Regions from separate parts of the Paenibacillus sp. BR1-192 genome, predicted to be linked through region 2. Evidence: riboswitches for the same ligand, from Rfam matches in the RefSeq annotation. Region 2 holds a riboswitch; the other holds the start of a gene.
What was found. A riboswitch is a leader RNA that binds a small molecule or an ion and turns the genes downstream of it on or off. The one in region 2 is predicted to bind thiamine pyrophosphate.
Positions count from the first base shown of each region.

Region 1: linked by a shared signal. The riboswitch ahead of P0X86_RS27810 (ECF transporter S component) and the one ahead of tenA (thiaminase II) in region 2 are both predicted to bind thiamine pyrophosphate.

Region 1 covers NZ_CP120718.1:6,068,853-6,076,020, forward strand. Annotated here, with positions in the region: gene P0X86_RS27795 (TetR/AcrR family transcriptional regulator) at 1-172, opposite strand, end outside; gene P0X86_RS27800 (energy-coupling factor transporter transmembrane component T family protein) at 329-1,135, opposite strand; gene P0X86_RS27805 (ABC transporter ATP-binding protein) at 1,132-2,808, opposite strand; gene P0X86_RS27810 (ECF transporter S component) at 2,801-3,430, opposite strand; TPP riboswitch at 3,522-3,634, opposite strand; gene asd (archaetidylserine decarboxylase) at 3,800-4,603, shown strand; gene P0X86_RS27820 (SDR family oxidoreductase) at 4,667-5,521, opposite strand; gene P0X86_RS27825 (helix-turn-helix domain-containing protein) at 6,135-6,920, opposite strand; gene pdxR (MocR-like pyridoxine biosynthesis transcription factor PdxR) at 6,980-7,168, opposite strand, start outside.
Region 2 covers NZ_CP120718.1:1,451,503-1,458,670, reverse strand. Annotated here, with positions in the region: gene P0X86_RS06235 (BglG family transcription antiterminator) at 1-1,297, opposite strand, end outside; gene thiE (thiamine phosphate synthase) at 1,548-2,222, opposite strand; gene thiD (bifunctional hydroxymethylpyrimidine kinase/phosphomethylpyrimidine kinase) at 2,219-3,226, opposite strand; gene thiM (hydroxyethylthiazole kinase) at 3,223-4,065, opposite strand; gene tenA (thiaminase II) at 4,122-4,808, opposite strand; TPP riboswitch at 4,950-5,053, opposite strand; gene P0X86_RS06210 (VOC family protein) at 5,317-5,817, shown strand; gene P0X86_RS06205 (ABC transporter substrate-binding protein) at 6,926-7,168, opposite strand, start outside.

The DNA.
Region 1 (7,168 bases), 2.6 Mb from region 2:
TGTGACGAATCATTCCGTCAATGATATGCTCAACGATTTCTTCCTTGGATGAAAAATGCTCATATATCGTCCGTTTGCTAATCGCAAGGCCGCGGGCCAGATCACTGACCGTAAACGTAAACCCCTGCCGCTGAATCAAACGGATCGTTTCATTTAATATTCGCTCGCGCAAGTGACCAAACCCTCTTTCTGGTACTGAAAATACTTTATTGGTACCATTAGTATTATAACGCCTCAATCAGCATAAAATCCAGACCCTCTGGAGTTATCAACAAAAAAAGAGCCTGCTTACAAGCCGTAAGCAGGCCCTTGTCCGGAGAACAACGGTTTAATCAAACCGCACGTCGCCAATGCCGAACCAAGGAAAATATCCGGCCGCCATATAGGCGCAGCAGGCGGCGGCTGCCAGTAAACCGACGACCAGAAGATCGTAGCGGGAATATCGTGACGGGTAATAATACGTTCGGGCCTTCGCCCGGTCCCCGTCAAATTGCTTCGCCTCCATCGCAGCAGCCACCCGGTGTGCCCGGCGGATGCTTTGCGCCAGCAGCGGCACCACATACATGCCTGCACGGTTCACCATGCCGCGAACTCCCCGAATCGGGCGGACTCCCCGTACCTTCAAAGCCTGGCGGCGGATCACATATTCCTCCCAGACCATCGGCAACAGCCGGATCGAGGCCATGAAGCTGTACGCATACTTCGGCGCCAGCCTCAGCTTTTGCATCAGGCTGTAGAACAAATCCACCGAGGACGTTGTCGTCACGAGCAGCAGCCCTTCTGACGCAAAGGCAATCCCCTTAAAGCCCAGATGCAGTCCCCGATAGAAGCTTTCTTCCGATACCCGGAACAATCCCCATTCCCACCAGATCGTCTCCCCCTTACCGAACAGCATCATGGAAGAGGCGGACGATATGAAGGCAAGCAGGAACGGAATGAAAAACAGCAGCATCTTCCACGGCTTCACCCCGCTGAGCACCACGAGGCAAATCATAAAGATAAAGGCCTGATACATGACGAAATCAAGATCATGGGTCAGCACCGTCATAAAAAACAGCGCACAGATCAGTCCCAGCTTCACCACCGGATTCGCCCGGTGCAGCCAAGTGATCCGCACAGGATTCCATATATTCATGCGTTCACCCCCGTATGGAGATGACCGGATGCAGCCAGCGTATCCCGCGACGCATCGGTATGATTCGCTTTGCCCGTCTCCCGTCCGTATTCCGTCCCGCTACACCAGCGCGGGGAAGGCAAACTTGACGTCAACCGCCCTTCCCGAATCTCCCAGATGTGCGTGGCCGCCCGCTGCGCGATCTCCATTTCATGGGTCACCATGAGAATGGCGGTTCCGGCGCGGCGCAGCCGTTCGCACATCTCCAGAATCGCGAACGTGTTCCGCGCATCCTGTCCGAAGGTCGGTTCATCCAGGAGCAGGACGGCCGGCTGCCTTGCCATGGCCGTGGCAACGCTCAGCCGGCGCTTCTGGCCTGTCGACAGCTGGTACGGGTGCCTGTTATCCATGCCGTCCAGCCCAAAGCGTTCCAGGCAGCGGTCGGCCCGTGCCTTCGCTTCTTCCGGCGGCATATGGTCCACCAGCAGCGAGTACATCACCTCATCGCCGATACGTTCCGTCAGAAACTGAAGCTCCGGATTCTGAAACACGAATCCGATTTGGCGCAGCTGCCGCTCTCTCTTCTTCCGCACTTTCCTGCGCTTGCCCTGGATGACCTCCTCCCCGCAGAGCACATAGGTCCCTTCGGCGCGCAGGAGCCCCATCAAACTGAGCAGCAACGAGCTTTTGCCTGCGCCGTTGGGCCCGATCACCGCAATGAAATCTCCGGGATATACCTCAGCCGAAGGAAGAGAGACGACCGGTTTCTCCCATCGCAGTCCCCGGAAATCATCTAACCGAATGACAGGCTCCCCAAGGTGGGCAAACGATGAGTCTGCCTCAGGCAAGAGACTTCCCAGCTCATCGCCTGGCGCGTCTACCGGAGCAAACAGCTCCCGTCCTGCCCGAGACTCCGCATAATCCTCCCATACGCCGGGATACCAGATGCCATACGCCTGAAGCTCGCGCGCATACTCGGCGAATATCGCTGCCGGCGGACCATCGCCCAGAATGGCGCCATCCGGGGTGAACAGCACCACGCGGTCCACGTATTGGGCCATTTCTTCAATCCGGTGCTCCACGATAATCAGCGTACGCCCTTCCGATACGGCCTTCACCGCTGACCAGATTTGCTCCCTGCCTTCCGGGTCGAGCAGGGCGGACGGCTCATCGAGGAACAGCACCTCCGGCTCCAGCAGAAGGGCCGAAGCCAGCGCAAGCCTCTGCTTCATCCCCTGCGACAGATGACTGATCGGCATATGCAGCTCCTGAAGGTCAAGCCCAACCTCATGCAGGACGGCTTGCATTCGCTCCTTCATCTCGTCGCGGGGAACGCTGAGGTTCTCCAGCACGAAGGCCAGCTCTTCATCCACGTACGGCATGCAGAACTGGGTATCCGGATCTTGGAATACATATCCCCAAGAGCGAGGCACCAGCTGGGCTTCGCATTTCATCGGCACCTCCGTGGCGCGGGGAATCATCCCGCTAAGCACCTGAAGCAGCGTGGATTTGCCGCAGCCGCTCGGACCGAGCAGCAGCACCTTTTCCCCGCGGGCAGCCGAGAAGGACAAGTCCTTAAACATCAAACGCTCCTCGCCCGGATACTTCAGGCGCAATCCCTCCACATGCACGGCCTGCTCCGTAACCGCCTCCGCGGTTGAAGACGAAACCAAGCGGGCGGCGGTTTTAGACATGACGCGGATCATCCAGTGCTTCATAATCCTTCTTGGACGCAGGGCGCAGCAGGGATGTGACGCCCGTACGGTCCAACGCTTTGGCCAGCAGCAGCATGAGCAAGCCGGCAATGACGGCGCCGCTGAGAATCCGCATGCCATACTTGGCGAGGAACATCCAGGTCTGAAGATCATCGGTATAACTGTAATAGAAGTCCATCACCATCGAGCCGACCGCCGCGCCGGCCCCGGCAATCACCACCGTCCACGCCGAGGTGCTCCGGTAACGGAACGCCGCGAATACCAATTCCGCGCCCAGCCCTTGAATGAGACCGTACAGCAGCAGCGTCAGTCCCCAGCCGCTCCCGAACAGCACTTCCACGTGGGCCGCCGCCACCTCCGCGATGATGGCCACTCCCGGCTTGCGGATCAGCAGGTAAGCGAGCGTGGCCGCTGCGAACCACATGCCGTATAACAGTTCATCCGCTTCGAAGAACAGCGGTTTCAGCAGATTGTAAACCGATCCCCAGAAATGATAAATGACGCCAAGCACCAGCGATACCAGCACCGTCACCAAAATATCGCTTAAACGCAGCCCTTTTCTAGGCTGTACCCCCAATTTTTCCTGCACTGACGTTCCCATAACAACACATTCCCCTCTCCACCGCTATTTTTGTATAAACACAACAAAAAACCGTCTGGAAAAACGCGCAGACGGAAAAATAGGCCCTATGTAGGCAGGGTCGGATATTCTCTACGCTGGCATTACCCAGTTCAGATTAACGGTCAACAGCGGATAGCAGCTGCAATCTCAGCCTGATTCACTCAAGCCCCCGTATTCCCTATTCGGTTTCATGTTAATCTTAAAATACACATTCGTTCCCCAATTAGCAAGAACCTTTTTTCAAAAATGGCTATTTATTGATTTCCGGCTCATTCTATGTCAATATCAGAGTGATTGGCTTTTCCACCAACGTTTTATTGCCGACACCTATGCACAAAGGAGAATGACATGGCTAAACAATTGCTGCGTCTGATGACCGAGCTGTCCTCCCGCAAGTGGCTGTCCCGCATCATGGGGCATTGTTCCCACAGCCGGCTGAGCCGTCATCTAATACCTGCATTTATACGAATCTACCAAATCCCGGCGCATGAAGCGGAGAAGGAGATCCACGAATACCGTTCGTTGAACGAATTCTTTTCCCGCCGGTTAAAAATAGGCCTGCGCGCCATAGACGACACCGCCGATGCCATGGTAAGCCCCGTCGATGCCACGATTTCGGCGATGTGCGCCGTCAACGCCGGCACCATCCTCAGCGTCAAGGGACAGGATTATACCCTGAGCGAGCTGCTCGCCAAGTCACCGAGAATGGAGAATTATATCAACGGTTATGCATTCGTATTGTATTTAAGCCCGACCGACTATCATCGCATACATTCCCCGGTAACCGGCATTCAAGCGGAAAGCGAGCATTTGAAGGGCCGGGTATACCCCGTGAACGATTTTGCGATGACCCATATCCGAAACGTGCTCAGCCGCAACGAGCGCCTCATTACCTATATTGCCCATGAATTCGGCGAAGTTGCGGTCGTGAAGGTCGGAGCCATGAACGTAAGCAGCATCCGTTATGCCGACGAGAGCGTGAAGAAATACGACATTGGCGACGAACTTGCGTACTTTGAATTCGGCTCTACCGTCGTGCTCTTGACGGAGAACGGCACATTTACACCCCGCGGTGACTTGGAACCGGGCTCCAAGGTGAAGATGGGAGAACTGCTCGGTTTGCTGCACCCTTCCACAGCCCGAAAAGGGTAATTCCTTTCGCCTTCCAAGCATGCGCTATAAGCTAAGTCCATGAAACATTCGACGGATGAAGGATTACCGCCTGTTCAGCAGCCGGTAAATGATCCGCTGAAACAGCCGATCCGGCAGCAGTCCCTTGATCCGCGCGGTCAGCCGCGTGCCTCGGGGCAGCGTATAGCGGAACCTCGGTTTGGTCATGGACGATATGCTTGCCACAAGACGGGCTACCTCCTGCGGATCTCCGCTTTCCCTGGCCGTCCGCTCGGAATAGTCCAGCACGCCCTTCAGCAGACCGCTGTAGGGTGATCCTTCCTTGACCGCCAGCTCCCCAAAACTCTTATTCCAGATCGGCGTGCCGTAGGCACCGGGCTGGACCAGCACGACATCGATGCCAAAGGGCATCAACTCCATGGACAGGCTCTCGCCGAACCCCTCCAACGCAAATTTGGACGCCGCATAGGGACCATAACCCGGAAAGCCGACCCTGCCGCTAATGCTGCTCATGAGAACGATTTTGGACCGTCCGGTCTTGCGCAGCAGCGGGAGCATATGCTGCGTCACCGATACGGTCCCGAAGAAATTCGTCTCCATCTGCTTTCGCCAGCCCCCCAGCGGCACTTCCTCCACCATGCCGCCCACCGCCTCGCCGGCGTTGTTCACCAGCACGTCCAAGCGGCCGAACTTCTGCTCCAGCGCCGAAGCAGCAGCCTTGACCTGCTCCTCGGCACATATATCCAATCGGAAGATGTGAATACGCCCGGTAACATCTGCTTGTTCAGCCTGAGCCAACAGCTCTGCTGCCGCCTCAGGTCTGCGAAGACCCGCGGCCACGTCATAACCTGCTTTTGCCAGCTCCAGACTGATCAGCAGTCCGAACCCGCTCGACGCGCCCGTGACCAGCGCAACCTTCCCTGCTCCCGCCGTTACCACCGGATCACCGCCGGCTCCGTCGATGCCACTTTCTCCTTCACACCCGTCACCCTTCCTATATCCATAATGCCTAATCTGTTTCGAGCTTTGCTCTTAAGCGCTTTATGTATATTCCCAATATATCAAATGTTTGCAATGCAGTCCGAGTCCTGACCTATAAAATTAATCCCAATAAAAAAGGGAGCTTGTCAGCTCCCTTTTGCGTGTTTCCAGCGAAATGCGTATATGATAACGGGATTCAACGTCACCCGTATGTAGGCCAAGGTCCTTTAAAACCAAACGTCCTGATGATCCGGATTCGTTGTCTTCATGCGGCGCAAGCGATTTCTGAAAATACCGCAGCCGCCACGACTGAAGAAACGTCCACGCACCCGTCTTCTTGGGCTCATTCCCCTCTCCCCCTTCATAAGAAAAACGTCTATCGACGTACTTGCATAGAAGACAGACCGCATTTAACGGAAGTTTTTCTTGCGATATCAGGAAGGCTCTTGCTTCGAATTTATACTTTCTGATATCTTAAAATGAAACTGTACGTCGTTTTTACCCTAAATCGCTTGCTATGAAACCCATAGTCCCCTTCCACCAAGCAGGTAAGTTATGGAAGGGCGGGGAATCACCGAATTTCGGATGGGCTCTTGCCCGTATACTGCTTAAATTGTCGGCTGAAGAAGAAAATATCCCGATAACCCAGCGCGTCGGCCACTTCCGTTACGTTCATCCCTTGATGCAGCAGCAGATGCTGCGCCCGCTCGATCCGCATCTGAATGATATAGGATTGCACCGGCGTGCCGATCAGCTCCTTGAACTTGATCGAGAAGTAGCGGGGAGACAACCCCGCTCTGGCCGCCAAATCCTCGACCCGATGGGGAACCCCCGGGTGCTGGCGGACGTAATTCGCGATTTCATGGATCGCCTCGGACAGCTGATTGCTTGCTTTTTTGACCACCGGCGCATCCAGATCCGAGCGCAGCAGATGAATCATCAGCTGCTTCAGAATGAGCTGGCCCTCTTCCAGTGAACCATAGGGCTTGTCCAGATACAAACGCACATAGCGTGCAAGCAAATATTCGAAATCCATCGTTTCCGTCAGCTTGCGATAAGATGCCGGAATCTCTTCGACCGGGTCGGTCACGTCAAAATGGATATATGTCAATACGAGCGGCTTCTGCGGATTGTGCGTCGCGCTCGTATGATCTCCGGGTCGGAACAGGAAGCAGCTTCCCTTTCCCACGGTAAAGGGCTCGTCATTTAGCTCGACCGTGCCTTCGCCGCTCCATACATAGAACAAATCGTAGTTCTGCATGGGCCTTTCGCGTTTTTGCCATTTCCAGCCCGGCTCGCAAACGATTTTGGCAAGCGCAGGCATGATTATAAACGAAGACGGCGATGCATTCAGCATCTCGTCATAACCCCCTCATCTCATTCAAAAATTGACCTCTTTCCCATCATACCCGTTTTTTATGTTTTTTGCATGTCCCGCCATGCCAGCGCCATCCGGGCAACCCCTTCTTCGATGCTGGATATGCCGAGATGCGAGAAGCCGAAGCAGGCGGCAGGCGGCCCGGGCGTACGATGATAGGCCGCCGCATCCCGAAACATGACGCCGCGCTTGCGGGCAGCCTCCTGGAACAGGGCATACTCTTCCGC
Region 2 (7,168 bases):
CCACCTTCGCGAGAAGCAATTGGGACATCCCAACGCCCATATGACACACGATTATGACCTTCTGAGGGTGGCTTTCGTTCTGGTGAAGCCGTTCTACGGACGCCTGAAAATGCAAAGTCAAATACGCGGCCTCCTCTTCTGGAAAGTACAGTTGGAGCGCTCCCCCTACCTCCTCCAGGACCATGATGACGCGATCGAACATATAGGGATACATCTTTTTGATCTCGGCCAGCATCGGATTGGACACAGCCAGACCATAATGAAGACGGTTCATGGTCGTGTACAAATGCACTTTCAACCCGTTCAATAATACCGGGTCCTTGGAAAATGGGATCATATTCAGCTCCGACATCCGCCGAATCAGTTGCTCAACCAACTGTGGCAGCAGGGGGTGGCTGTCTGCCAGATCGCCCCGCCGGGCACTTCCATCCTCCTGCGTGTATCGGAACTTCCCGCCAAGCAGGTGCAGGGTTAGATAAGCGGTTTCTTCCTTGGAAAAAGGGACGGCGAACAATTTTTGCAGCTGCTTCAAAAAGTCTATCGCCCATGCAAATTCCGCTTTATTCTCCAAAAACGCTATGTCCTGCGCAGAGAGCGAAATCGGCTGTCCCAGCTTGGTCCGTTTGACCATAAGCAGTATATGCAGCATCAAGCTTTCAAAGGCTTCATCGGTGAAGCGGAGCTGGTGCCGCTTTTGCAACGCCTTCAACTCATTGTATACGGCTGCGATCTCGTGCGGTTCATACTGGTTACGCATCATCTGTCCCGTCAATTCCGGACGGTTGATCAATTGGTTCAACCGCGCCAGCGCCATCCGTTTGTTCTTCTCCGAGCCCTCAATCATGAAGCCTACTCGCTGCTTCGTCATTAAGCTCAGATCAAAGCTCCGCAGCCAGCCCTCAATCTTTTCCATATCCCGACGGATAATCGCCTTGTTCACGTAAAACGGTGAAGCCAGGTTCTGCAGGGTTACGGGCTTCGCGTTCATCAAGAGCCGATATGCCAGGTGCAGCACCCTTTCCTCATCGGATTCATCCTCGGCGGTACTCTCGTTGGAATACAAGCGGCGGAATAAATCAGCCTGATCCGCTTCCCCGATCTCCAGATAGACGCCAAGTCCCGGCCTTTTCACCAGATGGCCGCCGGAGTGCTTAGCTATATATTCTTCAATCACCTTCAGATCGTTTCGGATCGTCTTCTCCGAGCACTCGGTCTGATCCGCCAGATCCTGAACGAGCCACAGCCGGTTCGGTTCCATTAACAAATTGCGAAAAATCTCTTTTTGCCTATTATTCATTCCGATCCCCTATTCAACTTAATGGGAGTGCTCACTCATCGCAGAGCGGGTGCATTGTCCTACGTATATCATATCCGGGTCTCTATGGCAAACTGATCTGGGAGGTTACACGAGAGTGGATCAAAAGAAATGGCATATTGACGGAAAAGCTGAGCATATACAGTATTCTAAAATCCAACGTAAACAAAACAAGGGTGCCGCAGAAGTCGGCCCCCTTGTTTCATGATCCGATTTTAATCCCTCTTACATCTTAAGAAATTCTTCCGGTCGTACATCGTATCTTACCTATAAAAGCCTCTACAACTTCCCGCGCCGACTCCGCTCCCGTCACGGCGGATATCACCGCCACGCCATCCGCACCCGCTCCAATCACTTCCTCCACGCGCTCCACGGTAATCCCGCCGATCCCAACGATCGGCAGGTGGATTCCAGCTTCGCGAAGCTCATGGAGAATGGCCGGGCCTTGCGCAGTTTTGGCATCATCCTTCGAGCGGGTCGGATAGATCGGCCCGATGCCAAGATAGTCGGCGCCGTGGAGAATCGCGCGCCGCGCTTCCTCCACCGTGTGGGCGGAAACGCCGAGAATCCGGTTGCCGATCCGCTCGCGGACGGAAGCCGCGGATTCGTCGCCCTGGCCGACGTGCACGCCGTCGGCGTTCAGCTTCAGTGCCAGCTCCACATCGTCATTGACGATGAAGGGCACGCCCGCTCGACGGCACTGATCCTGAATCCGGCAAGCCAGCCGAATCATCGGCTCCCCGGCGAGTGCTCCATGTCCCTTCTCACGGAACTGGACCATGGTTGCGCCTCCAGCCAATGCTTCCTGCACGACCAAGCTTGGCTCGACGCTGCAGTTCACGCTGCCGAGCACGAGGTACATCCGCAGATGCCGCCTCATCATCTCGGGTGCCACTCTGCCCGTCATCGCAGCACCTCCTGACGGCGGCGATTGTATGCCCAATGATTGGTCGGGCCCTGTCCCTGCCCCAGGTTCAATCCGTCCTCAATGGCCGCTTGAATGAATAAGCGCCCGCTCTGAATCGCATCGAGTGCGCTCAAGCCTCGGGCCAGGCCTGCGGTAATGGCCGCAGAGAAAGTACAGCCGGTACCGTGCGTATGAACGGTATGGATTCGTTTGCCATATAATTCTGTGAAGGCCGTACCATCGTATACGAGGTCGATGACCGGGGGATTTTCCGGATTACCGTCATCGTTGGAAAAGAGCGAACGGACCCCTCTATACTCCCCAGCAGGCATGGCAGTGCTCGTTTGACCGTACGTCCTTTCGGACTGAGGCAGCTCTTCCTGCTGCATACCCGTCGATATAGCCGGTCCCCTGTCTCTTTCGTGATCCGTACCTTCATCGCTTCCAAGCATTCCCTCGTCATGACCGCCTTTGATCACAACGATCCTGGGCCCCAGATCATGAATACGCCTCGCCGCTTCTTTGCGATCGTTCATCGTGCGGATACGCATCCCCGCCAATACTTCGGCCTCCGGTATATTGGGGGTGACGATCAACGCCAGCGGCAGCAAATCTTCTCTTAAAGCCTGCACCGCTTCGCCCTGCAGCAGCTCCGCTCCGCCCTTGGCGATCATCACGGGATCGACAACGACCTTCCCCCAGCCGAATGCCCGAATCCGGTCAGCAACCAGCCGAATGATCTCGGCGTTGAACAGCATGCCCGTCTTCAATGCATCTATCCCGAGGTCCGATCCAACCGCTTCAATCTGCTCCGCAGTTGCTTCGGGCGGCAGCGGATATACGCCGTGAACCCCCAAAGTATTCTGCACCGTGATCGCGGTAATCGCCGACATGCCGTACACGCCGAGTTCCTGGAAGGTTTTTAGATCGGCCTGAATGCCGGCGCCGCCACCGCTGTCAGACCCGGCAATCGTCAGGGCACGGGGTATGCGAGCCTCGCTCATCGCGTGCCTCCGGCAGCCGCCGCTCCCGCTTCCAGCACAGCGGCATACCCTTCCAGCGATCCTGGATGAAGCTTCGCCAGCTCGTCCAGGAAAGTTATCTGGAAGCTTCCCGGTCCCAGATCTGCCGTTCGCTCAGCAGCTTTCGCCGCCGCGGCCCCATAGAAGGCCAGACCCGCCGTACCTGCAAGCAGCAGGTTTGCTTCCACCGCGGCAAAGGCACCCAGCACCGAGGTCAGCAGGCAGCCTGCGCCGGTCACCTTCGTAAGCAGAGCATCCCCTCCGGTAATGATGCGCACTTCCGTTCCATCGGTAATCACGTCCTCTTCACCGGTAATGGCCACGATCGTGCCTAACTCGCGCGCCGACCGCACGGCCAGCTCGGCATGATTGCTGCCTGCGCTATTGCCTGCGTCTACGCCCTTGATCTCGCGGATCTCCCCGATAAGGTGAGCGACTTCAGCCGCATTTCCGCGCACGAGCGAAACCTTCACCTCGCTTAGGATCCGCAGCGCCGACTCCGTCCGAAAACGGGTCGCTCCCGCGCCGACCGGGTCCAGCAGCACCGGCACGCCATGGGCATTCGCCGATTGCCCGGCGATAATCATCGCATCCACCAGCTCGCGGTTCAGCGTACCGATGTTCAATACGAGCGCGCCCGCGATGGCGGCCATATCCGCCACTTCCTCCGGCGCGTAAGCCATCACCGGCGACGCGCCCAGCGCGTACAAGCCGTTAGCCGTAAAATTCGTAACCACCACGTTCGTCATATTGTGAACGAGGGGGCTCGTCTGCTGTACCTTCGTTAAAAGCGCCGAAACCTCTTTTTCCCATGAATGCATTTATATCAGCCTCTCTTCGCTATAATGGAATTCCATGTGCTTGCGAACATCGCTCTTTACAGCACGGCAGCCTCCAACTGCACCGGCCATTCCTCCTGCTTATAAGCCATGTCCCAGAACAGATACTCCAGCTGGCAGCTCAGCATGAAATGCTCCCTCATCCGTTCCCGCTCGGCTGCCGTCGCACGATCCGCCCATGCATCGAGACGGTCGCGGAATTTGGCTGTCGCGTCTTCCCCCCGGTTTCCGTAGAAAGAAATCCAGTCGTAAAACGGATGGGAGGCATCCGGCTTCACCTCATTCAACAGCTTGCGGCCAATCTCCAGGTACGTCCATGGGCACGGCAGCAGCACGGCCATAATCTCCCCCAAACTACCCTCGTGCGCCACCGTCAGCATATGACGGATGTAATGATGCGCGGACGGAGCCAGCGGATATCCTTGAAGCTCCTCATAGGTCACCCCGGCAGCTGCGCAAAAATTCTGATGCGGGTGCACCTCGCTGTGCAGGATGAATGAAATCTGTTCGTTAAAGGCCGCAATCTCTTCCCGGCTGGTCGATTTGGAAATGGCTATTCCGTATATCCGCATGTAGGCATTCAAATACTCAAAATCCTGCTTCACATAGTGAATCAACTGCTCCCGCTCCAGATTCCCCTCGGCAATGCCTTTTACGAAGGGATGATCGAAGATTGCTTGAAAAATGCCTCCCGCCTGCTGACGGAGCTCTTGCGTGAAACTCATGTTTGTCCCCACCTCCAACATATTGAAGAGCAGGAAGTCCGTAAGACACGACTTTTCAGACAACGCTAAAAAGCCGCCCCGAAAACTGGAGCGGCTTCGTCAACAAGCCCGGGTGCGCCAAAAAAACGCACCGAGACCTCATATTCGAAGGCTCCACTTTCCTACGCTAGTACGAACTAGATCAGGTTCAAAGGGTCCAAGATACGCTCTTGTCTCAGCCGCCAACGGCTCCCCTAGTGGACTTCCTATTCTTTTGTCTAATACTGTACATAGGTTTGAGGGTAGTGTCAAACGTTAACAGTTTGTGGACGGAACCTCAAGCTCGAACCTTCCTCCGACCGCGTGATTGTGACGATGTACGGTGGCGGCTGTCTTTTCGCAAGATAAAAACGCAGGCTACCCCAAACTCATTCCGGAAACACTGACGCTCAGCTGTCATATATGCCCCCGCATAATGAGTGCATAAGCACAATTCAAATAAATGAAATTTAAAGGAGCGAGCGTATTTATGACGTACCGATTGAAAACGGTTAAACCCATTCCGGATGGCTACACCTCCGTGACGCCGTGGATCATCTCAAGAAACTCCGCAGCGCTGATCGATTTCCTCAAGCAGGCTTTTCGAGCCGAAGAGTTAGCCCGCGTCTATGTTGGCGATGGTGTCATCGGCCATGCCGAGGTGCGAATCGGGGATGCCGTCGTCATGATGTTTGACGCAAAGCCGGAATGGCCGGATAGCCCGGCATACCTCCGTTTGTATGTTGAGGATTGCGATGACGTGTATCGGCAAGCGCTGGCCGCAGGTGCGGTCTCGGTGACGGAGCCAACGACCTTGTTCTTCGGCGATCGGGTGGGACGGGTACGGGACCCGTTCGGCAACTTATGGTGGGTACAGACACGAATGGAGGACCTCACTCCGATGGAAATGGAACAGCGTGCCCAAGACCCGGAATACATCCAAGCGATGACCTATGTTGCAGGGGCGGAGATCGTGGTGAAGATGTCGTAAAAAGTTACCGTGAAGCGAGCGTTATTACAGGGAGGACATGGGTGGATTCGGTGTCCCAGGGGTGTGCATGGATGGCTGCTGACCAAAACAACTTAGAACACCATAACTTAGAGTAGCTTTGGGTTAGAGGTAGAATCCGGTATATAGTTGGTGCTACTACTGGTCCTGGTACTACTACTGGTCTTGGTGTGACTACTGGTCTTGGTGCGACTACTGGTCTTGTGCGACTACTGTTCTTGGTACGACTACGGTATTGATGCTACTACTGGTCTTGGTGCTACTACTGGTCTTGGTGCGACCGCTCGAGGACTAGCGGACTGAGGATACGTTATTTAGCTGAATAGGCGTAATTTTTGATGGCTAACGGACACCAGATACGTTATTCATAGAATATGATGGCAAAAGGACAGTCTATTGCGGTAATAAGGGATCCTGTGTCCGTTTGATCTAAGAATCGAGGGTTAATCAGGGAAATAAGGGATCTGGTGTCCGTTAACTGGTGGTCTAGGTGCGACTACTGGTTTTGTTGCTATTTTTTCGTCTTGGTGCTACTGCTCATCTTGGTGCGATTACTAGCCTGGTGCTGCCTCTCGTGTCTAAATGCTACAGCTGGTCTTGGTGCTACTACTGGTCTTGTGCGACTACTGGTCTTGGTGCGACTACTGGTCTTGGTGTGACCGCCCGAGGACAAGCGGACTGAGGATACGTTATTTAGCTGAAAAGGCGTAATTTTTGATGGCTAACGGACACCAGATACGTTATTCATAGAATATGATGGCAAAAGGACAGTCTATTGCGGAAATAAGGGATCCTGTGTCCGTTTGATCTGAGAATCGGGGGTTAATCAGGGAAATAAGGGACCCTGTGTCCGTTAACAGGTCATGGTTAGCGGCATGATGCCCGGAGTTGGTTAGGCTGTACTGGCGAGCGATGTGACATACAACTGCATACCGGCGGTACTTCGACGTTGCGATGCTGGCGACGCGCGATGTTAAAAAAGGAGGCATCCCAAAAGATCCCAGATCTTTCGGAGTGCCTCCTTTATCCGCTTGTTCCTAGCATCTTCCGCTATACGATGATACTAGCCTTCAGCATCCGTCTTCATTCCTTACTGAATGCCGTAAAACTCCTGCAGCTGGTCGATCATCAGGTTGGCCGCCAGAATGCCGCCTGCCGTATTCCAGATCGCGTCATCCACTTTGTGGGCTTGACCGTTCTTCACAACGTTCAGGTTCTTCCACAGCGGATCGTTGATCCATTCCTGCTCGGTCTGGTTGGCGCCGCCATCCCCTGTCTCATAAGTGAAGTAGAACAGTCTGTCGGCTTCCACCTCAGGCAGACGTTCCTTCGT